Regions from separate parts of the Leisingera sp. genome, predicted to be linked through region 2. Evidence: riboswitches for the same ligand, from Rfam matches in the RefSeq annotation. Region 2 holds a riboswitch; each other region holds the start of a gene.
What was found. Region 2 has a riboswitch for cobalamin ahead of AC4HIX_RS06915 (hypothetical protein). Riboswitches for the same ligand answer to the same signal wherever they lie in the genome.

Region 1 (3,063 bases), on a different contig from region 2:
GAGAGCGGTGACATCGTCGTCATACAGCCGGCGCCGTCCGCAGATCTCCTGCAACAGTTTGCGCGGGATTCTGTAGCGCCCGGAGGTCTTGCCGCCGAATTCCTGGGAATAAAACCCTGCCAGGGCATTTGCGGCAGTGTTAAAGACGGGCATTCAATTTTTCCGGAAGATTTTTGCCTATAGACAAGAAAATATCACGTATGTACTGGGGCGGCAACCGCAGGTCTCCGGCAGCGAGGAGCAGCAGCCTGCGCACGTGGCATTCGGCCGAGGGGGCAGGATTGCAGGCGGCTTACCTGCGTCCACTCTCGCCACGGGCAGTTGCGCAAGAGACAGGAAAGGATTTCAGATGAGACTTGCCAAGCAGGCGGGCAGTGTCAAACCTTTCACCCGCAAAGGTCTCAGGACCGGGGCCGTTCAAATCAAGGGGGCAGTATGAAGGCAAGGCAGCATTTCACCATCGGCCACGCCAAGGTGGCGCCGGGCTCACGGCTGACGGTTGACCTGCCGGTCAGCGTTCTGTCCGACCACACGCCGGTCACGATGTCGGCGCATGTTGTGCATGGCCGCCAGGACGGGCCGACGGTGTTTGTCAGCGGCGGCGTGCACGGAGACGAGGTGATCGGCGTGGAGATCATCCGGCGGCTGCTGCGGGCGCCGAACCTGACGACGCTCAAGGGCACGCTGATTGCGGTGCCGATCGTCAACGCCTTCGGCTTCATAAACCACTCCCGCTATCTGCCCGACAGGCGCGACCTCAACCGGGTGTTTCCCGGCAGCGAGCATGGTTCGCTGGCTTCGCGTCTGGCGCATCTTTTCATGACAGAGGTGGTGGCCCGTTCGGACCTCGGTATCGACCTGCATTCGGCAGCAATCCACCGGACCAACTATCCGCAAATCCGCATCTCGCCCGATAATCCCAGCACCCGCGAGCTTGCCGGCGTCTTTGGCGCCCCGATCGTGATGCAGTCGCCGCTGCGCGACGGCTCGCTGCGCGGCGCGGCCAAGGAGACGGGCAAGGATGTGCTTCTGTATGAGGCGGGCGAGGGCCTGCGCTTTGACGAACTGTCGATCCGTGCCGGGCTGGCGGGTATCCTGCGGGTGCTGCGGCACATGGGAATGGTCCCGGCCAAGGGCATATCCAAGCCCAAGTCGCAGCCGCAGTTCTGCGTCTCCAGCAAATGGCTGCGGGCGCCGATGGGCGGGCTTCTGCGGGTGTACAAGGACGATGGCGAACTGGTCCGGGAAGGGGAGCTGATGGGCTCGGTGTCCGACCCGTTCGGTGAGCATGACGAGGAGATCCTGGCGCCTTTCGACGGGCTGATCGTCGGGCGTGCGGTAATGCCCATCGTGAACGAGGGCGATGCCGTGTTCCACCTCGGCAGGGTCCGCTCCGTCGAGAAGGCGGAGGATTCGGTGGAGGACCTGAGCGCCCAGCTGGAGGACGACCCGATGTTCGACGAGGATGAAATTCTCTGAACGGCAACATGGGGGCCAGCACTTGCCAATGGGTCCGGCTGCTCAACACGCGGTTGCCGCAGCCTTTGGCAGGCGCACCTTTTGCCGAGGATTTCCGCAGCGGCAGCAACTTTTTCTTGCCGCAACCAAAGTGATGCGCTACGCGCGCTTTACCGGTCCCGCAAGGGCTAAGAGGGAATCCGCGGTGCCTGCCGGGCACCAACCGGAACTGCCCCCGCAACTGTAGGCGGCGAGTGCTGAGCCATCGCGTCACTGGATCCCAGCGGTCCGGGAAGGCGGCCCAGACGATGACCCGCCAGTCAGGAGACCTGCCGGTATGAAACCGAAGCACACCGGACGGGGTTGTCCGGGGAGGTTGCCGGCAGACCGCGCTGCTGCTTTCAGGCGGCGCAGAGGAAGGGCTCAGGCCCTCCGCACTGCCGGTCAATGCCCTTTCACCCGTTCTCCGGTCATTGACACATGGAGATCGAAAATCATGTTTCTGCGTTCCGGCCTGATCGGCCTTTCCTTCACCGTCGCGGCCCAGGCCGCGGCCGCCAGCGAGAGCTTTCCACTGACCATCGAGAACTGCGGCCAGACCGTCACCTTCGAAGCACCTGCGGCGTCTTCCGTCACGGTTGGCCAGGCGGCCACGGAAGTGCTCTATGCGCTTGGGCTGGGGGATAAGGTGCTGGGCACTTCGGTCTGGTTCAACGATGTTCTGCCGGAATACGCGGACGTGAACGCCAAGGTCGAACGGCTGGCCGACAACGACCCAAGCTTTGAAAGTGTGGTGGCCAAACGCCCGGGCCTGGTTGCAGCGCAGTACGAGTGGCACGTCGGCCCCGAGGGCGTGGTCGCCAAGCGCGAGCAGTTCCATGACCTGGGCATCCCGACCTATGTGATGCCCGCCGATTGCGCAGGCAAGGACAACACCACCGGCGGCGACGGCACCCGCACGCAGATGTTCACCACCGAAAGCCTGTATCAGGGGATCGAGGAGCTGGCAGCGATCTTCGGCGAGGCCGAAAAGGGCGCTGAGCTGGTCGCCGACTACAAGACGCGTGAGGCTGCGGCCGTTGCCAAGGCGCAAGAGGTTGCGCTGGAGGATGCCTCCGCCGTGTTCTGGTTCTCCTCGCCTGAGCTGGAGAGCGATCCGTTTGTGGCCGGCCAGAAAGGCGCGCCGGGCTACATGATGCAGCAGCTGGGCCTGCGCAATGTCATCGAGACCGACGAGGAATGGCCGACCGTCGGCTGGGAAACCATCGCCAAGGCCAATCCGACGGTGATCGTGATCGCCCGCATGGACCGCCGCCGCTTTGCTGCCGACGATTATGAGAAAAAACTGGAATTCCTGCGCACCGACCCGGTCGCCAGCCAGATGGACGCGGTCAAGAACAACCGTATCGTGGTGATGGACGCCCAGGCGATGGATGCCACCATCCGCGCCATCCCGGCGCTGGAAGACCTGGCCGCTGAGCTCAGCGCGATCGGCAACGGCGGATGAGCGCAGCCGCCGCACTTGCATGGCACGGCGTCCGGGGCGCTTGCCTGGCGCTGCCGGTGCTGGCTGCGGCGGTTCTGGCAGGCGCAATGATCGGTGAG
Region 2 (3,063 bases):
GGCAAATGCCCCCAGGTGGCCAATTGACTTCAGCCCCAGCTCCCGCGGGGCCAGAACTGCCCGGCTCTGCGCAGCACCGCCGAACACCTCACCCAGCCGCCAGACCGCCTCCGGCGGCACAACGTCATCATCCGCCATCGCAAACAGATCCACCGGGATGCCGGTCTCTGCCCAGCGCGGCTGCGGCAGTCCGCGCCCCGTCTCCGGCAGATAGCTGCCACGGGTGGTGCACCAGCGCCGCCATTGCCAGTAAACTCCTGCCGGCAAATCGGCCCCGAACCCCACCGCACGCCCGGGCAGATAGCCCAGGACACGGGCCGCCAGCGGCACATGGCCGAACCAGAAAGCCAGCGCCAGCGCGCGGTAGGGCCAGGGATGATCGTGGTGATGCACCAAGCCGCCCGCAACCACGATCATGCGGGCGACGTCCTCAAGATCGTCCTGCAAGGGCATCAGCATCGCGCCCAGCGAATGGCCGATCACCCACAACGGCACGCCCGCATAGTGCCGCCGCATTTCGGCCCGGGCAGCGGGCTGATCCGCCAGCGCCCAGTCGGCCATCGTCACCTTGGACCGGCGCGGATGGTCCCGCGCCGAGTCTCCGAAATCCGTGTAGTCATAGGTCAGGCAGGCAATCTGCTGCTCTGCCGCCAGCCAGCGTGCGAAATGCCGGTAAAACCGCTGCGGCACCCCGGTTGCGCCGTTCAGCACCACCGCTGCCTTCACCGCGCCATCCGGGAGGTACAACCGTCCCGCCAGCGCCCCCGTTCGCGAGGCAAAGCGCACCTCTTCCTCCCGGAAACCGGCGGTAAGTTCTGCGTGTCCGTCGAGCATGGCAGCCTCCTAGACCAATCGGTCCAATTCCTGACTGGACCATTTGGTCTAATGCTGTCAAGCTGCCGCCATGACTGACGTGACGACAACCAGCCCGCCTACCGGCAGCCCGGCCCCGACCCGGGACCGGCTGATCCGGGCGGCCGCCGGCCTGTTCCGGAACAAGGGCTATAACGGCACTGGCCTGGCTGAATTGCTGGCCGCCGCCGAAGCGCCAAAGGGCTCGCTCTACCACCATTTCCCCAACGGCAAGTCCGACCTCGCGCTGGCGGCGTCCACTTGGGCCTCGGAGCAGATGCTGGCCCTGATTGACGCCGCCTTCGACCCGGCCCCAAGTTTCGAGGCCGGGGCCAAGACGGTCTGCTACAAGCTGGCGAAACTCTTTGACAAGCAGGGCAAATGGAGCGGCTGCCCGGTCTCTGCAACCCTGTTCGCCGGGCCGGAAAACGACGCCTTCCGTCAGCACGCCGCAGACCTGTTCGAGAGCTGGATCGCGGCCACCGCCCGCCACGCCCAGCGCCTGGGCCTCCCGCAGGATGAGGCGCGCGCGGCGGCGGAAAATTTCTATATCCTGCTGCAGGGCGGCTGGCAGCTGGCGCGGGTGCGGCGCGATTCGGATGTGATCCGCGCCCTGCACACTCAGATGCAGCTGCAGAAAACCGATTGACGACTCAGGGAACCAGCCGCTACCGCTTGTGGTGATGGTTCCCGTGCCACAGAATCTTGTGTCCGGGATGAAAAGGGAACACGGTGCGGCCCCGCCCCAGGCAAGGCCAAGTCCGCGACTGCCCCCGCAACTGTAAGCGGCGAGCGACCCCGATAGAGCCACTGGCCTGATGCGAGGCCGGGAAGGATCGGGAAAGCTGCGACCCGCAAGTCAGGAGACCTGCCATCGAACGTATAACTCGAACCCGGGCGGGGTGTCCGGACAGGGTCTGATGGCACCGCGGGACTCCCGCTTTCTCATCCGGTCTCTTGTCCCCCAAACCCCCGCACCACGCGCGGAGGGCGCAGATATGATGTGGACGGACCAGACGCATTTCTATGCGGCAACGGATTGCAAATACCTCGGGAAGCCTTGTCCAGCGGCAGAGCGGATGATCGCCAAACTGGCCGAGGCGATGACCAAGGCCAAGCCGCTGACGCAAGAAGATTTTGAAATCACCGGCACCACCGCGCTGGACGGCTGCCCGCGCACCTGCCCGGCGCAGTTTGCCGCCAGCCACGACCGGATCCGGCTGTTCTGCGGCGTCGGCGAGGATGCCCCGCGCGAGGGCCTCGACCGCTTTGCCGATGCGATCCTCAGCCGCGACGGCACCGGCTTTGCCGCCTCCCGCCTGGACGCCCGCCCCTGCGCGCTGATGGAAGCGCTGCCGAAGACGGCAGAGGCGCGGCAAGCAGAACATATGATGGCGCTTTGACCTGAAATTCAACCTGCCCGGCTTCTCGGCCGGGCGGTGCCGTATATACTCTTTCATACGCCTGTGGTTACCGCTCTACGGTGCACAGGCCCAGTCGAGCTGCGCGTCCGTTTCCACTGCGCAGGGCCTGACCGACCGCAGCCGCGCCAGTGCCTGCGCCGGATCCTCGCCGCATTCCACCATCAGCCGCAGCACCGCCATCCCGGAGCGCCCGCAGCCGCCCCGGCAATGCACCAGCACCCGGCCGCCGCCGCCCAGCGCCTGCCGCGCCGACCGGCTGGCAGCCGGCCATTTCGCCGCCACCTCCGGCGGCGGCGTGCCGAAATCCGGCACCGGCAGGTGCAGCCAGCGGCAGGCCATGCTCTGGAGGTCCACCCCCAGCCGCGGCGCCCCGGCGGCCACGTGCTCAGCCTCCGTGGTCATCGAGAACACCAGCCCCGGCTTCCATTGGTAAATCTGGATCAGGTCGCCGCGGTAATCCCCCTCTGCACCGGGCAGCCGGCACAGCGCCAGAATGCCGCCGCCCGCGGACAGCGCGTGGATTGTCAGCCCAGCTTGCGCCGCCTCATCCTGCGCTGCTGGATCAGAGGTATCTTCAGATCGCATACCGCCTCCTAGCCGCTGCGTTCCTGCCCCCCGCATTGCCCCCTATGCCCCAGCCTAACCGGTCAGCGCACATTCCCAAAGTGCTTTTGCAGCCAGAGGATTGCCCCGTTCTGCGGTGGACGAACGGGCTGCGCTTCAATACCCTGCGCGGAACGCGGACCACCCCGCACATCGAATCCGGCACGAGACACCATGAACGATA
Region 3 (3,063 bases), on a different contig from region 2:
GCGCGGCCCGGCCTATCGGCCGGGCGGGACATTCAGAAAGCGTCTTAAAACTCGACGCCCTTCTGCGCCTTCACCCCGGCGCGGAACGGGTGCTTGATCTGGCCCATCTCGGTCACCAGATCGGCGATCTCGATCAGCTCTTCCTTGGCGTTGCGCCCGGTCAGCACCACATGCGTCATCGGCGGCTTGTGCTCCACCAGGAACTCCAGCACCTCCTCCAGGTCCAGATACTCATAGCGCAGCGCGATGTTGATCTCGTCGAGCAGCACCATGGTGTTGCGCTCATCCAGGATCATCTCCTTGGCCTTCTCCCAGCCCTTCTGCGCGGCGGCGATGTCGCGGGCCTTGTCCTGTGTCTCCCAGGTAAAGCCCTCGCCCATTGCATAGAACTGGCAGAGATCGCTGAAGTTCTCCTCGATCAGCGTCCGCTCTCCGGTCTGCCAGGCGCCCTTGATGAACTGCACCACGGCGCAGGGCATCTTGTGGGCGATGCAGCGCATGATCATGCCGAACCCCGACGAGGATTTTCCCTTGCCCGGCCCGGTGTGAACGATGATCAGGCCCTTCTCGCCGTCCTTGGTCTTCATCATCCGGTCGCGCGCGGCCTTCTTCTTGGCCATTTTCGACGCATGACGGGCGGCTTCTTCTTCTGAGATGCCGGTTTCAGACTTTTCGCTCATGGGGGCTCTCCAGCTGTTTGACCCCATGTCTTGACAAAGAAGGGCGCGATAGCGCAAGGGGGTTTCGCTGGTTCCTGCGAAAGCAGGCGAAGAGGGAATGTGAAGGCCGCCAAATATCTTTGGATTGCCGAAGCACAGCCGCCCCCGCGACCGTGACCGGATGAGGCCGCCATGCCACTGGGAGAGACCCCGGGAAGGCAGGATGGCCGGCAAGGCAAAGCGCCTTGGCATCCGCAAGCCGGGAGACCTGCCAGCGAGAGAGAGAACAACGGGCGGGCGGGGTGTTCCGCGACCGGTTGAGGGGCTGGCACGCCGCCGCCCCCCTTTCGGCCATCCCCACGCCTGCCGCGACAGGAGACGCGCCGATGGCTGACGATATGGCGGGCAAGACCGCCAGCACCCCCGGACCGGTCACGCTGACCGTTTGCCTCACATGCCGCCGCGAGGGCGCCGACCCGGAGGCCGCCCGCCCCGGCGCTATCCTGCACGCCGCATTGGAAGAGGCCGGAATGCCCGAAGGCGTCCGACTGCGCGGCGTTGAATGCCTGTCCTCCTGCAAACGCGGCTGCGCCGTGGCGCTGGTCGGCGGCACAGAGCGCTGGACCTATGTCTACGGCGACCTCGACCCGGACCAGCACGTCCCCGAAATCCTGGAAGGCGCCGCGGCTTACGCCGCCACCGCCGACGGCGTCGTGCCCTGGCGCGAACGCCCGCAGACCTTCCGCAAGCAATCCGTTGCCCGCATCCCGCCGGCCAAGTTCTTCTCCGAGGAGTAATCATGAGCGACCTCAACAAGATCCCCGTCACCGTCATCACCGGCTTCCTGGGCGCGGGGAAAACCACCCTGATCCGCCACCTGATGCAGAACCCGCAGGGCAAGCGCCTGGCCGTGGTGGTGAACGAGTTCGGCACTGCCGGCGTGGACGGCGACATCCTGAAGTCCTGCGCCGATGAGAACTGCCCGGCGGAAAACATCATGGAGCTGGCCAACGGCTGCATCTGCTGCACCGTCGCGGATGACTTCATTCCCACCATCGAACAGCTGATGGACCTGCCGGAAAAGCCGGATCACATCGTGATCGAAACCTCCGGCCTGGCCCTGCCGAAACCGCTCCTGAAGGCTTTCGACTGGCCCGCGATCCGCTCCCGCATCACCGTTGACGGCGTGATTGCGCTGGCCGATGCCGAGGCCGTCGCCAAGGGCCAGTTCGCCCCCGACCTGGACGCGGTTCAGGCCCAGCGCGAGGCCGATGACAGCATCGACCACGAAACCCCGCTGTCCGAGGTGTTCGAAGATCAGATCTCCTGCGCCGACATCGTTCTCTTGTCCAAGGCTGACCTGGCCGGCGACGCAGGCGTCGAGAAGGCCCGCGCGGTGATCGAGGCCGAGGCGCCCCGCAAGCTGCCGATCCTGCCGATGAGCGAGGGCGTCATCGACCCGCGCATCATCCTGGGCCTGGGCGCCGCTGCCGAGGACGACCTGGAAGCCCGCCCCAGCCATCACGACGGCCATCACGACCACGAGCATGACGATTTTGAAAGCATCGTTGTCGAAATGGGCGAAGTCTCCGACCCGGAAGCGCTGCAGAATGCCATCGTGAAACTCGCCCGCGAGCGCAACATCCTGCGCGTCAAAGGCTATGTCGCGGTGGAGGGGAAACCGATGCGGATGCTGGTTCAGGCCGTGGGCGAGCGCCTGCGTGCCCAATACGATCAGCCCTGGGGCGCGCAGCCGCGCAAGACCGCCCTGGTGGTCATTGCCGAGCACGACGACATCGACGAACAGGCCATCCGCGCCGAGCTGGGAGCGTAAGCAATGCCGGTCTGGCGCTTCATTTCAAATGACATTGCCCGGCCGCAGGCCGGGCTGCGCCCGATCCTCCCGTCAAACCAAGGGTTTGCCTCCGGCAAAATGGGAGGGCGCATTCGCACCCTCCCAGGCTCGGGCGCAGCCCTCAGAGCGCCCATTGCTTGCCAGAATACAAAGGCCTGACCCATGCACGTCGTCTTCCGCGAAAGCCACGGCCTTGACGAGACCGATACCCCGCAGGACCTCGGGCAGACGCCTGCGGACCTTGTGGTGCTGTCCTTCTCCGACAGCGATCTCGGCGCCTTCGCGGCGGGCTGGCACCGCGCGGACGGCAAACTGCCCAGCTTGCGCCTCGCCAACCTGGTGGCGCTCAAGCACCCGCTGTCGGTCGACGTCTACGCGGAACAGACGCTGGAGGGCGCCAAGGGCGTCCTGGTCCGTCTGATCGGCGGCGAAAGCTACTGGTCCTACGGCCTCGCCACGCTGCAGGACCTCGCCCGCCGCAAGGGCATTGCGCTGGCAATCCTGCCTGCCGACGGCCGCGAGGATGCGCGGCTCGACGAGCTGTCCACC
Region 4 (3,063 bases), on a different contig from region 2:
CACCGCTGAGATGCTATCCAGCCCGGTGATACCGCACAGTTCACTGGACTCCGTGGTAAGTGCGAACCAGCACTTATTCGCGTTTGCCTTTGTATCGGACAATAGCTCCCATGACTGCTCCAGCCCCTGTGCGCTGAGCGGCACGCGGTTTGAGCGATCAAAACATGCCATGTCAGCAATGTTCTGAAGCCAGCCTGCGGCTGTGGCTAGGTCCGCTGTTTCAAGCGGCCTGAGCTGAAAACACGCTGAGTTCCGGTCCGGCATCCGCCGCCCCCTTTCGGTTTGCGGTACGCGTCTTCCCCGGCGCAAAACCTGGCGGGGAAGACATGGCTTCAGACTTATACCACAATTCCGGCCGGTCTTGGGGCGAAGAGCGGCCGGATGTCAACGCGGCCGAACGGGGGCACGCCCTTGTGGTTCGGCCGTCCGCCGAGGTTTGCACGGAAGCTGCTGGTGAAGAAAAACGGAAACAGCCGTCTTTTAGGGTTGCGACTCTGCGATGCTATCAGTAAACCCCGCCGCAGTGGACCGATAGCTCAGCTGGATAGAGTACTTGACTACGAATCAAGGGGTCGGGGGTTCGAATCCTCCTCGGTCCGCCACTTCCTCCCTTGTCGCGCGACATAAAGTTTTGCCATTTGCGACAGAACCTTTCCTTTTGCGTGTCTCCAACATTCCCGCTCGCGCCTCCTGTTCCGCCAGTGGCCAAGCGTTCCCTGATTTTACTTTCGGAAGACCTCGTGTCGCAGAGAGGGCAAAACAGGGGGGGGAGCGCAGTTGTTGCCGCTTGAAGCGAACTGGTATCACTCTGGGGAACGGGGCCGCGAGGGTTTTAACGCCGGGTTGCGAGGCGAGATTCTGAACGGGAAGCCTTCTGCAGGTCAGAAGAGCCCCAAATCCTGATCGAACAAGGGGCAAGGAAAACCCAATACCGGCAGAACGTACGGTGCTTTGGACTATCTCTGCCGGGCTCGGGCAATCGTCATTCCGGTGGCGGTCTTAAACCGTGAAACCGGGTCACACGAAAGGAATACCGTTGGAAACCGGCCACCGTTTGCGCGCATCACGCAGGCCTGCCGACTGGCCGTTGCAGTCCGGTAACAGTCATCTGCAGTGTCAATCCCGTGACTGAGCAGAAGGCAAGACGCTTGACTCAGAAATTCGGTTTTGCCATTCAACCAGTGTGACCGGTTCCGCAAGTGTTTCAATGCGCAGCGGAAGAAATAGGGAACACGGTGCGGCGTACCCAAAAGGGACCAAATCCGTGACTGCCCCCGCAACTGTGAGCGGTGAGTGACGCTGAAGACGCCACTGGGATCATCCCCGGGAAGGCCAGCCGAACCAGGACCCGCGAGTCAGGAGACCTGCCGGACACAAGGACCGAGGCCCCGCTTGCGGAGTTTCTGCCCTTTTCCACCGGACGCCGGGGTGAGCGTCTGGCGCGACGGCCGTTCCGGCGACTCCGTGCCAATACTCCCCGTTGTTCATTCCTGATTGCAGGTGCGCCTGCATCGTCGAATGAGGACGAAATGAAACTGAACTATCTGGCCGCAGCACTGGCCGTTTCCCTGCCTGCCGCCGCGTCGGCGCATTTCCAGCTGAATTACACCGAAAGAGCGCTGATCGAGAAGCCCGGTGACGTGCCGATGGGCCTGGTTTTCTGGCATCCCATGTCAAACGGATACGCTATGGACATGGGCGCGCCGGAAGAATTCTTCATGATCCACAAAGGCGAAAAGACCGACCTTTCGGATCGCCTTGAGCCCGCCACTTTCAAGGGCGCTGAGAACGAAGCTTCGGCCTACAAGGCGTCCGTCCCGGTGAAACGCTCCGGCGACTATGTCGTGGTGACCGTGCCTTCACCCTACTACGAGGAAAGCGAAGATATCTATATTCAACAGATCTCAAAAGTCGTGCTGAACCGAAACACTTTGCCGACCGACTGGGATAAGCCGGTCGGGCTGGCCACCGAGATTCTGCCGTTGAACAAACCCTACAATGTGATCGTCGGATCCACCTTTTCCGGTCAGGTTCTGGCGGGCGGCGCGCCAGTCCCCGGTGCTGAAATCGAGATCGAGTTCATGGCGGCCGAGCCTGACCTCAAAGCGTTTTCGGCCACCGATCCCACCGTGGGTGAGATGCCGGGCGGAGCGATCGTTGCTATCGCGGACCAGAACGGCGTGTTTTCCTTCGGCATCCCGAAAGCAGGCTACTGGGGTTTTGCCGCTCTGGGGTCCGGCCTGGCAACCGAGCACAACGGCAAGGAACTCAGCCAGGATGCTGTGCTGTGGATCCACGCTGAAGAGCTGAAGTGAAAGCAGACCGATGCATATCGTAGACGGCGCTCTGTCAAACCCGGTAGTGATTGGCGGCGCTGTTGCTGCAGCCGGCGGTATCGCTATGGGTCTGCGCAGCCTGCCGCTGGAGCGCATTCCGGCGGCAGGGGTTCTTTCGGCCAGTTTCTTTGTGGCTTCGCTGATCCATGTCCCGATCGGGCCCAGTTCGGTTCACCTGATCCTGAACGGGCTGGCCGGGCTGGTTCTGGGATGGGCCGCGTTTCCGGCACTGTTTGTCGGGTTGTTGTTGCAAGCGGTGTTCTTTGGCTTTGGCGGGCTGACGGTGCTGGGTGTGAATGCCGTGAATATCGCCTTGCCCGCTGTTCTGGTGGGGCTGGCTTTCCGCCCGCTGGTGGCTCGCGGCTCGCCGCTGCACGGCGCGATCTGGGGCGGTATCGGAGGCGGAGCTGCGATAGCGGCAACGACATTGGCCGTAGCCTTCTCGCTAATGCTGTCCGGCGATGAGTTCATTCTAGCCGCCAAGCTTGTCTTCTTCTCGCATATACCTGTGATGGTTATCGAAGCGCTTCTGTCAGGCGCCGCAATCTTCCTGGCCCGGCGGGTTAAACCTGAGCTGTTCTTTGACACGAAAGGCAGCCTGACGTGATCCGGTCCTGTGTTCTGATTCTTGCTCTTCTCGCACCGCTGCCGGCATTGGCCCACAATGTGATCTCTGCGGTATTCCCCTCCGGCTCGGATATCGAGGGCGAGGTTGGCTTTTCCAATG

Region 1: it holds a riboswitch for cobalamin, as region 2 does, so the genes downstream of both, AC4HIX_RS05720 (ABC transporter substrate-binding protein) here and AC4HIX_RS06915 (hypothetical protein) in region 2, are expected to answer to the same signal.
Region 3: it holds a riboswitch for cobalamin, as region 2 does, so the genes downstream of both, AC4HIX_RS12755 (DUF1636 family protein) here and AC4HIX_RS06915 (hypothetical protein) in region 2, are expected to answer to the same signal.
Region 4: it holds a riboswitch for cobalamin, as region 2 does, so the genes downstream of both, AC4HIX_RS17825 (DUF4198 domain-containing protein) here and AC4HIX_RS06915 (hypothetical protein) in region 2, are expected to answer to the same signal.

What each region holds. Positions count from the first base shown of each region.
Region 1 is NZ_CEYXRG010000004.1:192,101-195,163, reverse strand. It holds gene AC4HIX_RS05730 (hypothetical protein) at 1-153, opposite strand, end outside; gene AC4HIX_RS05725 (succinylglutamate desuccinylase/aspartoacylase family protein) at 436-1,479, shown strand; cobalamin riboswitch at 1,616-1,809, shown strand; gene AC4HIX_RS05720 (ABC transporter substrate-binding protein) at 1,955-2,965, shown strand; gene AC4HIX_RS05715 (FecCD family ABC transporter permease) at 2,962-3,063, shown strand, end outside.
Region 2 is NZ_CEYXRG010000005.1:186,147-189,209, reverse strand. It holds gene AC4HIX_RS06925 (alpha/beta hydrolase family protein) at 1-834, opposite strand, end outside; gene AC4HIX_RS06920 (TetR/AcrR family transcriptional regulator) at 905-1,501, shown strand; cobalamin riboswitch at 1,520-1,742, shown strand; gene AC4HIX_RS06915 (hypothetical protein) at 1,851-2,255, shown strand; gene AC4HIX_RS06910 (protein-tyrosine phosphatase family protein) at 2,331-2,861, opposite strand; gene AC4HIX_RS06905 (DNA polymerase III subunit gamma/tau) at 3,054-3,063, shown strand, end outside.
Region 3 is NZ_CEYXRG010000012.1:119,298-122,360, reverse strand. It holds gene cobO (cob(I)yrinic acid a,c-diamide adenosyltransferase) at 45-680, opposite strand; cobalamin riboswitch at 732-949, shown strand; gene AC4HIX_RS12755 (DUF1636 family protein) at 1,046-1,456, shown strand; gene cobW (cobalamin biosynthesis protein CobW) at 1,459-2,493, shown strand; gene cobN (cobaltochelatase subunit CobN) at 2,677-3,063, shown strand, end outside.
Region 4 is NZ_CEYXRG010000023.1:40,502-43,564, forward strand. It holds gene AC4HIX_RS17815 (GNAT family N-acetyltransferase) at 1-264, opposite strand, end outside; tRNA gene AC4HIX_RS17820 (tRNA-Arg) at 526-602, shown strand; cobalamin riboswitch at 1,172-1,386, shown strand; gene AC4HIX_RS17825 (DUF4198 domain-containing protein) at 1,530-2,315, shown strand; gene cbiM (cobalt transporter CbiM) at 2,326-2,943, shown strand; gene AC4HIX_RS17835 (cobalt ABC transporter permease) at 2,940-3,063, shown strand, end outside.